DNA from 2 places in the Pseudomonas sp. B12(2026) genome. Region 2 is predicted to be linked to the other one. Evidence: predicted binding sites of a transcription regulator. Region 2 holds the regulator's gene; the other holds the start of a gene.
The links. The regulator sigma-54, encoded in region 2, starts transcription at its own class of promoters, with help from an activator protein. The targets are predictions, from matches to a motif close to ANTGGCATNNANNTTGCTNT.

Region 1 (7,054 bases), 1.4 Mb from region 2:
AGTGCAAAAAGTTCAGAAAATAAATCTGTCATTTTTTCTTTGGGGGATAAATATCCAGGAGAAAAATACCCGACAGGCCCTGGCTCTGAGCACAATAAAATCAAGAAATATGGCGATAGATCCTTTGAGTGATTGGTGAGATTATGAATGTCTATCTTCTGCAGCATGTCACTGATCGCCCGAGTGGCGAAGATGTGAAGGTAATTGGTATTTACTCATCTCTTGAGCTGGCGGAGAAAGCCGAGGCGGAAATCGCACAAGCCTCGGGATTTATAGATTATTCCGAAAGTTTTTATATCGACTCATATGAGCTTGATAAGACTTTCTGGGAAAGCGGCTTCTGATTGCAGTTCATGAAAGTTTGATTCTGCCTTGCGAAAAGGGGGCGGATTTATTCTTCTACTCTAAATCTAGCCGAGGGCCGGGTTAGAGTGCAGAAAATAAATCTGTTCCCTTTTTTGTTTACTAAGGAGCGCTTGAATTGACTATTAGGGTGTTGCTAAAGAAAGCAATGCAGGACAAACGCATTGTGTCAGTTTATACATCAGATGACTGGAGCAGCTATTCCGTTGGGTATGTGGCCGGTATTGACGATACTCATATATGCCTGGAGTCAATCACCGGTTCGGGAGAGTCCATTGGCTTCGAGATTCGATCTCTAGAGGAAATAACAAAGGTTGAGATCTCTGGAAAGTACGAAAAGAAAATCGAGATGCTGGCAAGTCACCAAGGGGAGATCATTCGCCCTGTTAAGCTTCCAGTTTCGAACGGCGGGATTATTCACAAAACTCTAGAGTTGGCTCTGCGCCGTAAATGCGTAATAACTATATGGCCTGAAGGCTCTGAGAGCTCTATTAGTGGATATGTCTCTTCAATTGAAAATGACGCTATTGTCATCCGGATTGTAGATGAATACGGTGGCGATGATGGAGTTTCAGTAATTCTACGAGTGGAGATATCGAGCATAGATTTTTGCACTAAGGAAGAACAGCTCCGCGAGTTCCTTAATAAAGAATCAAGCAGTATTCAGAAGCCCTGAGCATGTAGCTCTAAAAACACAAACCTACACCAGAGTATCTATGTGCGAAAAGGGGAAGGATTTATTTTTCTACTCTAAATCTAGCCGGAGGGTCGGGTTAGAGTTCAGAAAATAAATCTGCCCTTTTTTCGTTGAAGAGGTGCGATATGGAAAATAAGGAACAGATTTTTCGTCTATGGTCGCCCATCGAAAATATCCCGGATCGACTAGTTCTTGAGTCTATTGCGGATGGGAGAAATGGTCTGGTAATTGTGCTGGCTGAAAATATTATCTCTAACGTACGATTGATCATCCACTTTTACCTCAAAGATATAGCTGGATATAAAGTCTCGAATGATAGTTATACGTGGCGAAGTGATAGTGTCCGCCTAAGAGAAAAAATATGCGCTCTTAATCTTGTTGAAAACTCTAATTATTTGAGTTGGTTCATTGAAGAGACTTATGGAGCTGTGGATTTTCGTGAGGCTAAGCATTACTGCTTGCTTTTGGCAGAGGAAACTATAGATATAGTTGCTGTGGGTTCACCAAAAGTCTACTTTGTAACAATTTAAGGCGAAAAGAGATTTGAAAAGGGGCGGATTTATATTTCTATTCTAAGCTTGGTCGGTAGGCCGGAGTTAGAGTGCAGAAAGTAAATCTGCACCTTTTTTATTGGGGTGAAAATTATAATTGGACTCTCTTTCATAGCCTTGCTGCTGGTTGGGTCTTGGGGGTTGATAAAATGCCTGTCGATAAAGGGCGAGCTGGAAAGTACTCTCAAAGAGTCAAACTTGACAGGGCACGAATTTTACTCCTCTGTTCTGCTGCAAATTAATCTATATAGAGATGCAGCATCAAAAGGGATAAGCTCTGATAGAGAATTGGTAATCAAGAGTTACATTCGTGCTGAAGTGATCTCGGTTGCAGCATTTTCTTGTCTTGTTATTTTGCTTGCGGTGATAAAGTAACTTTGCTCTGAAGGTACAAGGGGCGGATTTGTTTTTCTACTCTAAATCTAACTGGAGGGCCAGGATTAGAGTGCAGGAAATAAATCTGTCTCCTTTTTCCTAATGCCCGGCGCGGTATTGCAGCGCTTCAGCAAGGTGCGGGCGGCCGATGGCCTCCGCCTGCTGCAGGTCGGCCAGGGTGCGGGCCACCTTGAGAATCCGGTGCAGGGCGCGCAGCGACAGGTTCAGGCGCTCGCCGGCCTTCTCCAGCCAGGCCTGGTCTTCCGGGCTCAGTGCACAATGTTGGTGCATCTTCTTCAGGTCGAGGAAGGCATTCGCGCAGCCCTGGCGGTTCAGCTGGCGCTGGCGCGCGGCGGCGACCTGCACGGCCAGTTCCGCGCTGCTGATGCTGGGCCCGCTGGGCGCGAGGCTGGTGCTTTCGCGGCTGACGGTGAGGTGCAGGTCAATGCGGTCCAGCAACGGCCCGGAGAGCTTGGCGCGGTAGCGTTGGACCTGCTCCGGCGAGCAGCGGCAGCGCCCGCTGGGGTCGCCGAGATATCCACAGGGGCAGGGGTTCATCGCGGCGACCAACTGGAAGCGCGCGGGAAAGCGTACGCGGCCGCTGGCGCGGGCGATGACGATCTCGCCGCCTTCCAGGGGCTCGCGCAGAACCTCCAGAACCTTGCGGTCGAACTCGGGCAGTTCGTCGAGGAACAGCACACCTTCGTGGGCCAGGGTGATTTCGCCGGGCTGCGGACGGCTGCCGCCACCGACCAGCGCCGGTGCGGAAGCCGTGTGGTGGGGCTGGCGGAAGGGCCGCTGCGGCCAATGGGTCAGCGGCCCGCGTCCGGCCACGGAGTGGATCGCCGCCACCTGTAGCGCTTCGTCCTCGTCCAGCGGTGGCATCAGGCCGGGCAGGCGGCTGGCCAGCAGGGTCTTGCCGGTGCCGGGCGGTCCGCTGAACAGCAGGTTGTGCGCGCCGGCGGCGGCCACCAGCAGAGCGCGCTTGGCGGCGGCCTGGCCCTGGACTTCGGCGAGGTCGGGGTAGGGCGGAGTGCTGCGCAGCAGGCCGTTCGCCTCGTAGGGCCGCAGGCGCTCCTGGCCGCTGAAGTGCGCGGCCAGCTCCAGCAGGTGGCCGACCGCGTAGACGGTCAGGCCGCTGGCGAGGCTGGCTTCCTCGGCATTCTCCTTCGGCACCACCAGCGCCCGCCCGGCGGCGCGGGCGGCCAGCGCGGCGGGCAACACGCCCGGCACCGGGCGCAGGGTGCCGGAGAGCGCCAGCTCGCCCAGGCATTCCAGGTCGTCCAGGCCGCTCGCGTCGGCGAGTTGCCCGCTGGCAGCGAGGATGCCCAGGGCGATGGCGAGGTCGAAGCGGCCGCCGTCCTTCGGCAGATCGGCGGGGGCGAGATTGAGGGTGATGCGGCGGGCGGGGAAGTCGAAGCCGGCGTTGAGCAGGGCGCTGCGCACGCGGTCCTTGCTCTCTTTCACGGCGCCTTCGGGCAGGCCGACCAGGGTCAGCGACGGCAGGCCGTTGGCCAGGTGCGCCTCGACGGTGACACCGGGGGCCTCGACGCCGACCTGGGCGCGGCTGTGGACGATGGCCAGGGACATGGATCACTCCTTGATCGCATGCCGCCCGCGTGGCGGCTTATTCGCCGTCGGCGGGCGGCGAGAGTTTGCTTTCCAGTTCCGCGACCTTGGCTTCCAGCGCTTCGAGGCGGGCGCGGGTGCGGGCGAGCACGACCATCTGGCTGTCGAATTCGTCGCGGCTGACCAGGTCGAGCTTGCTGAAGGCGCTCTGCATCAGAACCTTGAACTGGGCTTCCAGCTCGGCCTTCGGCAGGGGCGATTCGCCGCCGAACAGGCGTCCGGCTTGTTGGCTGATGGCGTCGAGGAAGGCTTTGGGCGGCAGCATGGTGGGAAGGTTCCGGATTGAATCAGGCGCGAAGTCTATCACGCGGCCAGCGCCGGCTGCGGCGCGGCGCAAGGTGAAGGGTTGCACGCTTTTTGAGCGATGTGCCCGTCCGGCGTGCGCTCTTTCGGTGCGGTCGCTGCCGGCTGGCCAATGGCCGGAACCGGCGGATTTCAACCAAGTGCCTGAAAGCAGGGGCATTTCACCGAGCTGGCAAGGTTCATGCTTTGGGGCATGCATGGCGTGCACCGATGCAGTACCGGTGCGGCAGGCGAAGCGGAAATCGCGACGCATGAGGCGGCTGGATAAGAGCTGGTGTGCCGAGGTAGGGCGGCCGGCGCATTACAAAAGCCAGACACTGCGCTTAGACTTGTCTCGGGTTCGTTCTTCCTGGGGCGGGTCCACCAAAACACGGGAGAGAGTTACATGAAGCTAGTCACAGCCATCATCAAGCCGTTCAAGCTGGACGACGTCCGTGAGTCGCTGTCCGAGATCGGCGTGCAGGGCATCACTGTGACCGAAGTCAAGGGCTTCGGCCGGCAGAAGGGCCACACCGAGCTGTACCGTGGCGCGGAATACGTCGTCGATTTCCTGCCCAAGGTGAAGATCGACGTCGCCATCGCCGATGACCAGCTGGATCGTGTTATCGAAGCCATCACCAAGGCCGCCAATACCGGGAAGATCGGTGACGGCAAGATCTTCGTCGTAAACCTGGAACAGGCCATTCGTATCCGTACCGGCGAAACCGGCACCGACGCGATCTAAGCCCAGCCCACACCGAACCCCCACGCCCCAGGAGAAACAACAATGACTCTGCGCAGATACGCAGGGCTAGGCGCCCTATTGCCTCTCGCAATGCCCGGACTGGCCCTGGCCGACGAGGCCGCGGCCCCCGCCCTGAACAGCGGCGACACCGCCTGGATGCTGATTTCCAGCGCGCTGGTGCTGCTGATGACCATCCCCGGCCTGGCGCTGTTCTACGGCGGCATGGTGCGCGCCAAGAACGTGCTGTCGATCATGATGCAGTGCTTCGCGATCACCGCGCTGGTCAGCATCCTCTGGGTCGTCTACGGCTACAGCCTGGCCTTCGACACCGTGGGCATGGAAAAGGGCGTGATCAACTTCGCCTCCTTCGTCGGCGGCCTGGACAAGGCGTTCCTCGCCGGGCTGACCAGCACCGGCCTGACCTCCGCCACCGCGCTGTTCCCCGAAAGCGTGTTCGTGATGTTCCAGATGACCTTCGCGATCATCACCCCGGCGCTGATCGTCGGCGCCTTCGCCGAGCGCATGAAGTTCTCCGCGCTGCTGATCTTCACCGCGCTGTGGTTCACCATCGTCTACGCGCCGATCGCCCACATGGTCTGGAGCGGTGACGGCGGCCTGCTGTGGGACTGGGGCGTGCTGGACTTCGCCGGTGGCACCGTGGTGCACATCAACGCCGGTGTCGCGGGCCTGGTCGCCGCGCTGGTGCTGGGCAAGCGCAAGGGCTACCCGAACGCCGCCATGGCGCCGCACAACCTGGGCTACACCCTGATCGGCGCCGCCCTGCTGTGGATCGGCTGGTTCGGCTTCAATGCCGGCTCCGCCGCCGCCGCCAACGGCACCGCCGGCATGGCCATGCTGGTCACCCAGATCGCCACCGCCGCCGCCGCCCTGGGCTGGATGTTCGCCGAGTGGATCACCCACGGTAAGCCGAGCGCCCTGGGCATCGCCTCCGGCGTGGTCGCAGGACTTGTGGCCGTCACCCCGGCCGCCGGCACCTGCGGGCCGATGGGCGCCATCGTGATCGGCTTGGCCGCCGGCGTGATCTGCTTCTTCGCCGCCACCAGCCTCAAGCGCGCCGTCGGCTACGACGATTCCCTGGACGCCTTCGGCGTGCACGCGGTCGGCGGCATCGTCGGCGCCCTGCTCACCGGTGTGTTCGCCGCGCCCGCCCTGGGCGGCTTCGGCACCGTCACCGAGATCGGCGCCCAGCTGTTCACCCAGTTCAAGGGCGTGGCCTTCACCATCGTCTACACCGCGATCGCCAGCTTCGTGATCCTCAAGGTGCTGGACCTGGTCATCGGCCTGCGCGTCAGCGAGGAGGAGGAAACCATGGGTCTGGACCTCTCCCTGCACAACGAGCGCGGCTACAACCTGTAAGGGTTCGCGCGAGTTCGACGAAGGGCGCCATCGGGCGCCCTTTGTTTTTTTCTGCATCACGCTAGAATGCGCGCGCGTCACCGTTCCGGACGGAGGAGGGCCCGCCATGTGGCAGCAGAAATCCATCACCCTGCGCCCGCGTTCGCGCGGCTTCCACCTGGTCACCGACGAGGTCCTGGCGGCGTTGCCGGAGCTCGCGAAATGCCGCGTCGGCCTGCTGCACCTGCTGTTGCAGCACACCTCGGCATCGCTGACGCTGAACGAGAATGCCGACCCCTCGGTGCGCCGCGACTTCGAGCGATTCTTCAATCGCCTGGTGCCGCAGGGCGAGGGCGGTTACGAACATGATTACGAAGGCCCGGACGATCTGCCGGCGCACTTCAAGGCCAGCCTGCTGGGCTGCCAGCTGACCCTGCCGATACAGGATGGCCACTTGGCAATGGGCACCTGGCAGGGTATCTATCTCGGCGAGCACCGTGACCACGGAGGCCCGCGCAGGATACTGGCGACCTGGCAGGGCGAGCTTGTGTGAATTTTTTCCGGCGGCGTTCGTCAAAGCGCGCAGCTGGGCTATAACTAACCTGCTTTGCAGCACCACGAGGTAGAACAATGAGCGACGAAGAACTGGAACAGGACGAGCTGGACGGCGCCGACGAGGACGATGGCGAGGAACTTGCCGCGGCTGACGATGGCGATACCGGAGCAGACAGCGGCGATGGGGATGAAGCCCCTTCTTCCAAGGGCAGTGGCAAGAAAGCCAAGGCCGCGGTAGAGGAAGAGGAACTGCCCTCGGTCGAAGCCAAGCAGAAGGAGCGCGATGCCCTGGCCAAGGCGATGGAGGACTTCCTCACTCGCGGTGGCAAGGTGCAGGAGATCGAACCCAACGTGGTCGCCGATCCGCCCAAGAAGCCGGATAGCAAATACGGCAGCCGCCCTATCTGATATCTGACGCGACATGAAAAAGCCCCGCCGCTCCGTTGGGAGCGGCGGGGCTTTTTCATGTCCGCTTGCTGCGTCGTCTCATGGGCGTAGGAG
Region 2 (7,054 bases):
GGCCAAGGCCGCGGTCGTCAACCTGGACGCCAGTGTCGAGCAGGAAGCCTGCCCGCTGAACCTCGCCCCCACCTCGTCGACCACCGTGTCGCTGGTGCTCGGCGACGCCCTGGCCATCGCCCTGCTCGAAGCCCGCGGCTTCACCGCCGAGGACTTCGCCTTCTCGCACCCGGGCGGCGCGCTGGGCCGCCGTCTGCTGCTCAAGGTCGAGAACGTGATGCACGTCGGCGAGGAACTGCCCCAGGTACTGCTGGGCACCTCGCTCAGCGGCGCGCTGCTGGAGATGACCCGCAAGGGCCTGGGCATGACCATCGTCCTGAACGAAGCCGGCGCGCTGGCCGGCATCTTCACCGACGGCGACCTGCGCCGCACCCTGGACAAGGGTCTGGACGTGCGCCAGGTGAGCATCGACCAGGTCATGACCCTCCACGGCAAGACCGCGCGCCCCGACATGCTGGCCGCCGAAGCCCTGAAGATCATGGATGACCACAAGATCAGCGTCCTCGTCGTGGTCGATGACCAGGACCGCCCGGTGGGCGTCCTGCATATCCACGACCTGACCCGCGCAGGAGTGATCTGAATGAGCGCCGACCTGCTGCAGCGCGCCCGGGCCGTTCGCCTGGCGGTCTTCGACGTCGATGGCGTGCTGACCGACGGCAAGCTCTACTTCCTGCCCGATGGCAGCGAGTTCAAGACCTTCAACACCCTGGACGGCCACGGCATCAAGATGCTCATCGCCTCCGGCGTGCGCACCGCGATCATCACCGGCCGGCAAAGCCCGGTGGTCGAGCGCCGCGCGCGGAACCTGGGCATCCACCACCTGTACCAGGGCCGCGAGGACAAGCTGGTCGCCCTCGACCATCTACTGGCCGAACTCGGTCTAGGCTATGAAGAGGTCGCCTACCTGGGCGATGACCTGCCCGATCTGCCGGCCATCCGCCGCGCCGGCCTGGGCATGGCGGTGGCCAGCGCCGACGCGTTCGTCCGCCAGCATGCCGACGGCGTCACCCAGGCTCGCGGCGGTGAAGGTGCGGCACGCGAATTCTGCGAGCTGATCCTGCGCGCCCAGGGCAATCTCGAAGCCGCGCAGAACGCGTACCTCTAGAGCCGAACATGCCCAAGACACTCCGCCAGAAGCTACTGTTCGCCCTGATCGCCTTCCTGCTGGTCGCGCTCGGCTATTACTGGAACGTTCGCCTGGACTTCAACGAGCGCCAGCTCAAGTCGCAGGGCAATGACGCCATCGATTTCTATGCGGTCAACGCCAGTGGTGTGCAGTACCGCGTCGACGGTACGCTCGCCTACGAGATGACCGCGGACAAACTGGAACACCTGAAAGCCACCGACGTGACACTGGTCACCACGCCCGACATGCACTTCTACCGTGTGCAGGAGCCGCTGCCGTGGCACGTCCAGAGCGTTCGCGCCGAAGTGGGCCCCGAGGGCAAGCAGATCGAGCTGATCGACGACGTGCGCGTGTCGCGCACCGATGCGCAGCAGCGCACCCTGCTGCTCAACACGAGCCGCCTGACGGTGTTCCCGGACAAGGACTTTGCGCAGACTGACCAGCCGGTGAAGATCACCGAACCCAACGGTGTGACCACGGCCAATGGAATGAAAGCGTATCTGAAAGACAGCCGGATAATCCTGCTGTCCAACGTAAGAGGTCAGCATGAGGTTCGTTAAAACCCTCCCCCTTCTCCTCAGCCTCGCCGCCGCCATCGGCAGCTCCGCCGCCTGGGCCCTTCCCACCGACCGGGAACAGCCCATTCGCGTCCAGGCGGACAGCGCCGAGCTGGACGACAAGCAAGGTGTCGCCGTCTACCGCGGCGACGTGGTGGTGACCCAGGGCAGCATGAAGCTGACCGGCAACACCGTCACCCTCAAGCAGAACAAGGACGGCGAAATCGAGGTCGTCACCTCGGTGGGCAAGCCTGCCTACTTCGAGCAGAAGCCCGCGCCGGACAAGGAGATCACCAAGGCCTACGGCCTGACGATCCAGTACTTCGTCACCCAGAACCGCGTCGTGCTGATCGACCAGGCCAAGGTGATCCAGGAAGGCAACACCTTCGAAGGCGAGAAGATCGTCTATGACACCCAGCGCCAGATCGTCAACGCAGGCCGCGCCACCGGCGCCCAGGTGACCACACCGCGCCCGCGTATCGACATGGTCATCCAGCCCAAGAAAAAGCAGGATCAAGCGCAGTAATGGCCACGCTCACCGCCCAGCACCTCGCCAAGAGCTACAAGAGCCGGCAAGTGGTCCGCGATGTCAGCATGAGCATCGACAGCGGACAGATCGTCGGCCTGCTCGGCCCCAACGGAGCGGGCAAGACCACCTGCTTCTACATGATCGTCGGCCTGGTCCGCGCCGACCAGGGCGTGGTCCGCATCGACGACCAGGACGTCACCCACCTGCCCATGCACGGCCGCGCACGCGCCGGCATCGGCTACCTGCCGCAGGAAGCCTCGATCTTCCGCAAGCTGTCGGTGGCCGACAACATCAGCGCGATCCTCGAGACGCGCAGCGACCTGGATCGCGCCGGCCGCCAGGAAGCACTGGAAAGCCTGCTCGAGGAATTCCACATCCACCACATCCGCGACAACCTCGGCATGAGCCTGTCCGGTGGTGAACGTCGCCGCGTGGAAATCGCCCGCGCCCTGGCCAGTTCGCCGAAGTTCATCCTGCTGGACGAACCCTTCGCCGGCGTCGACCCGATCTCCGTGGGCGATATCAAGCAGATCATCCACCACCTCAAGGCCAAGGGCATCGGTGTGCTGATCACCGACCACAACGTCCGCGAGACGCTGGATATCTGCGAAACCGCCTACATCGTCAACGACGGTCAACTGATCGCCGAGGGCAGCGCCGAGACCATCCTCGCCAACGACCTGGTGAAGGAAGTCTATCTGGGTCACGAGTTCCGCCTCTGACCCGGAGGCCGCCCTCCACGGGCGGCGCCCCACCCCCTTCCTGACGGCCCGGAGCTGCCTCCGGCGCCGCGTATTCTGCCGCGCCGCATCCGCCCGGCGGGCAGCCTGCAACGAAAGGTCGACAGGCCCTAGGCAAAGCGTTCAGACTCAGGCATATAATTTGCTTCCTCGCGGCGCCCCGGCGTCCGTAGTCGTGGATATGGCGCTTGCCGCGCCAGCGAACAAGGTGCCTAGTTCCAGCCATGAAACCATCGCTCGTCCTCAAGATGGGTCAGCAGCTGACGATGACCCCGCAGCTGCAACAGGCCATCCGACTGCTCCAGCTCTCCACGCTGGACCTGCAACAGGAAATCCAGGAAGCCCTGGAGTCCAACCCGATGCTGGAGCGCCAGGAAGACGGCGACGACTACGACAACAGCGACCCGCTGGCCGACGGCGACGAATCCGCCGCCAGCCCCGGCAGCAACGCCCAGGACAGCTACCAGGAAAGCACCACTCCGTCTGCCGACAGCCTCGATGAGGACCAGTGGGCCGAGCGCATCCCCAACGAACTGCCGGTCGATACCGCCTGGGAAGACATCTACCAGACCAGCGCCAGCAGCCTGCCCAGCAGCGACGATGACGAGTGGGACTTCACCGCCCGCACCTCCGCCGGCGAAAGCCTGCAGAGCCACCTGCTCTGGCAGGTCAACCTGGCGCCGATGTCCGATACCGACCGCCTGATCGCCCTGAGCATCATCGACGGCATCAACGACGACGGTTACCTCGAAGAATCCCTCGACGACATCCTCGCTTCCCTCGACCCGGAGCTGGGCGTGGAGATGGACGAAGTGGAAGTCGTCCTGCGCCGCGTACAGCAGCTCGAACCCGCCGGCGTCGGCGCGCGCAACCTGCGTGAATGCCTGCTGCTGCAACTGCGCCAGATGCCGGCTAACACCTACCTGCTGGCCGAGGCCCAGAAGCTGGTCGCCGACCACCTCGACCTGCTCGGCAGCCGCGACTACAGCCAACTGATGCGGCGCATGAAGCTCAAGGAAGACGAGCTGCGCGAAACCATCGAACTGATCCAGTCGCTGCACCCGCGCCCCGGCTCGCAGATCGAATCCGGTGAAGCCGAGTACGTGGTGCCCGACGTCATCGTCCGCAAACACAACGAGCGTTGGCTGGTGGAACTGAACCAGGAAGCCGTGCCGCGCCTGCGCGTCAACTCGCAGTACGCCGGCCTGGTGCGCCGCGCCGACTCCAGCGCGGATAACACCTTCATGCGCAACCAGTTGCAGGAAGCCCGCTGGTTCATCAAGAGCCTGCAGAGCCGCAACGAGACGCTGATGAAGGTGGCGACCCAGATCGTCGAGCACCAGCGCGGTTTCCTCGAGTACGGCGAGGAGGCGATGAAGCCCCTGGTCCTGCACGACATCGCCGAAGCCGTGGGCATGCACGAGTCGACCATCTCGCGGGTCACCACGCAGAAATTCATGCACACCCCGCGCGGCATCTTCGAGCTGAAGTACTTCTTCTCCAGCCACGTCAGCACCTCCGAAGGCGGCGAGTGCTCGTCCACCGCGATCCGCGCCATCATCAAGAAACTGGTCGCCGCGGAAAGTCCGAAAAAGCCATTGAGCGACAGCAAGATCGCTGGTTTACTGGAGGCACAGGGCATTCAAGTGGCACGTCGTACCGTCGCCAAGTACCGGGAGTCCCTAGGGATCGCCCCCTCCAGCGAACGCAAGCGGCTGGTATGACGTTGATCCACGCCAAGGTGTTCCGGCGGCAGGCCACCTAACCTGCCACTTACACACGGGCAATAAGGAGAAAGCGGTATGCAAGTCAACATCAGTGGACATCAACTGGATGTGACCGACGCCCTGCGCGACTATGTCGGCGAGAAACTTGGCCGACTGGAGCGCCACTTCGACAAGATCACCAATGTTCAGATCATCATGGAGGTCGAAAAACTGAAGCAGAAAATCGAAGCCACCCTGCATATCGCCGGGGGCGAGGTGGTGGCCTGCGCCGAGCATGAAGACATGTACGCGGCCATCGACCTGCTTGTCGACAAGCTCGACCGCCAACTGATCAAGCACAAGGAAAAATACCTCGAACGCCAGCAGGGTGTTGGCGTCCGTTAACCCTTCCCTATGATTCGACTCGAGCAAATCCTGACCCCCGGCCGTTCCCTGGTGAACGTGCCGGGCGGCAGCAAGAAACGCGTACTCGAACAAATCGCCAACCTGGTAGCTCGCGAGCTGCCAGGTTTCGATGCGCAGGACATCTTCGAAAATCTGGTGGCCCGGGAACGTCTGGGCTCCACCGGATTCGGCAATGGCATCGCCATTCCACACTGCCGCCTCCCCGGCTGCCAATCCCCCATCAGCGCCGTCCTGCACCTGGACTCCCCGGTCGACTTCGACGCCCTCGACGGCGCGCCGGTCGATCTCGTATTCGTCCTGCTGGTCCCCGAAGCCGCCACCGAAGAGCACCTGGAACTGCTCCGGCAGATCGCTTCCATGCTTGACCGTTCCGACGTCCGTGACCGCCTGCGCCACGCCGCCAACGGCGAGGAGCTGCACCGGATCGTCGTGGACTTCCAGAACGGCCACTGATCATGCGCCTGATCATCGTCAGCGGACGCTCCGGCTCGGGCAAGAGCACTGCGCTCAACGTGCTCGAGGACAACGGTTTCTACTGCATCGACAACCTGCCCGCCAGCCTGCTCCCGGACCTGGCGCAACGCGCGCTGTTGCACACCGAGCTGCTGCAGCCGCAGGTCGCCGTCTCGATCGACGCACGCAACCTGCCCAGCCAGTTGCAGCGCTTCCCCGAGCTGCTGCAGGAGGCCCGCGACAAGCACATCCAGTGTGATGTGCTGTACCTCGACGCCGACGATGAAACCCTGCTCAAGCGTTTCTCCGAAACGCGCCGGCGCCACCCGCTGACCACCGACACCCGCTCGCTGGCCGAAGCCATCGCCGACGAGACGCACCTGCTCGCGCCGATCGCCGACCTGGCCGACCTCAAGCTCAACACCACGCACCTGAACCTCTATCAGCTGCGCGACGTGCTCAAGCTGCGCCTGCTGAACAAACCCGAGCTGGGCACCGCCTTCCTGGTCGAATCCTTCGGTTTCAAGCGCGGCATGCCGGTGGACGCCGACCTGGTGTTCGACGTGCGCTGCCTGCCCAATCCGTACTGGAAGCCCGAACTGCGCGAACTCACCGGGCTCGATGAGGATGTCCAGCAATACCTGGCCGGACACCCAGACGTCGAGGAGATGTACCAGGACATCCTCGGCTACCTGAACAAATGGCTGCCGCGCTTCGCCGCGAGCAACCGGGCCTATGTCACCATCGCCATCGGTTGCACCGGTGGCCAGCACCGCTCGACCTACCTGGCCGAGCGTATCGGCAAGGCCCTCAAGGAAACCCTCACCAACGTGCAGATTCGCCACCGCGACCTGAGCCAGTAGCGACACACAACAAAGGACAGCCCCTCGCGATGCCCGCCCTCGAAATCACCATCATCAACAAGCTTGGCCTGCACGCCCGTGCGGCAGCGAAATTCGTCGGCGTGGCGGGACGCTATCCCTGCCAGATCCGCGTGGGGCGCAATCCGCAAAGCACCGTCGACGGCAAGAGCATCATGGCGGTGATGATGCTGGCCGCCGGCAAGGGCACCAACCTGCATCTCGCCGCGGAAGGCGAGCAGGAAGACGAGGCGCTGAACGCACTGGTCGAACTGATCAACAACTACTTCGACGAAGGCGAGTGAACGCCCGGCCACGACGCTCCCTGAATGAAAAAGCCCGCCATCCGGCGGGCTTTTTCATGGGCGGCGGAATCAGTTGCCGGCGACGGTCATGCGCTCCACCAGCACCGAGCCGGTGTGCAGATTGCCGCGGAACTCCAGGTCATTGCCGACGGCCACGATGTTGCGGAACAGATCGCGCAGGTTCGCCGCAATGGTGACTTCCTGCACCGGGAACTGGATCTCGCCGTTCTCGATCCAGTAGCCGCCAGCGCCACGGGAATAGTCGCCGGTGACCAGGTTCACGCCCTGCCCCATCAGCTCGGTCACCAGCAGTCCACGCCCCATGCGGCGAATCAGGGCCGCCTGGTCCTCG

Region 1: a site for sigma-54 is predicted at 4,087-4,106, ahead of glnK (P-II family nitrogen regulator). Genes of this name have one in related genera too.

The regions. Positions count from the first base shown of each region.
Region 1 covers NZ_CM173430.1:5,664,258-5,671,311, reverse strand. The annotation lists gene AC3B6A_RS26330 (hypothetical protein) at 1-132, shown strand, start outside; gene AC3B6A_RS26325 (DUF7336 domain-containing protein) at 144-344, shown strand; gene AC3B6A_RS26320 (hypothetical protein) at 482-1,039, shown strand; gene AC3B6A_RS26315 (hypothetical protein) at 1,186-1,590, shown strand; gene AC3B6A_RS26310 (YifB family Mg chelatase-like AAA ATPase) at 2,086-3,576, opposite strand; gene AC3B6A_RS26305 (accessory factor UbiK family protein) at 3,614-3,880, opposite strand; gene glnK (P-II family nitrogen regulator) at 4,304-4,642, shown strand; gene AC3B6A_RS26295 (ammonium transporter) at 4,685-6,019, shown strand; gene AC3B6A_RS26290 (secondary thiamine-phosphate synthase enzyme YjbQ) at 6,126-6,551, shown strand; gene sutA (transcriptional regulator SutA) at 6,629-6,961, shown strand.
Region 2 covers NZ_CM173430.1:1,096,823-1,103,876, reverse strand. The annotation lists gene AC3B6A_RS05200 (KpsF/GutQ family sugar-phosphate isomerase) at 1-580, shown strand, start outside; gene AC3B6A_RS05195 (KdsC family phosphatase) at 581-1,105, shown strand; gene lptC (LPS export ABC transporter periplasmic protein LptC) at 1,114-1,686, shown strand; gene lptA (lipopolysaccharide transport periplasmic protein LptA) at 1,673-2,209, shown strand; gene lptB (LPS export ABC transporter ATP-binding protein) at 2,209-2,934, shown strand; gene AC3B6A_RS05175 (RNA polymerase factor sigma-54) at 3,177-4,676, shown strand; gene hpf (ribosome hibernation-promoting factor, HPF/YfiA family) at 4,755-5,063, shown strand; gene ptsN (PTS IIA-like nitrogen regulatory protein PtsN) at 5,073-5,537, shown strand; gene rapZ (RNase adapter RapZ) at 5,540-6,400, shown strand; gene AC3B6A_RS05155 (HPr family phosphocarrier protein) at 6,430-6,702, shown strand; gene pmbA (metalloprotease PmbA) at 6,772-7,054, opposite strand, start outside.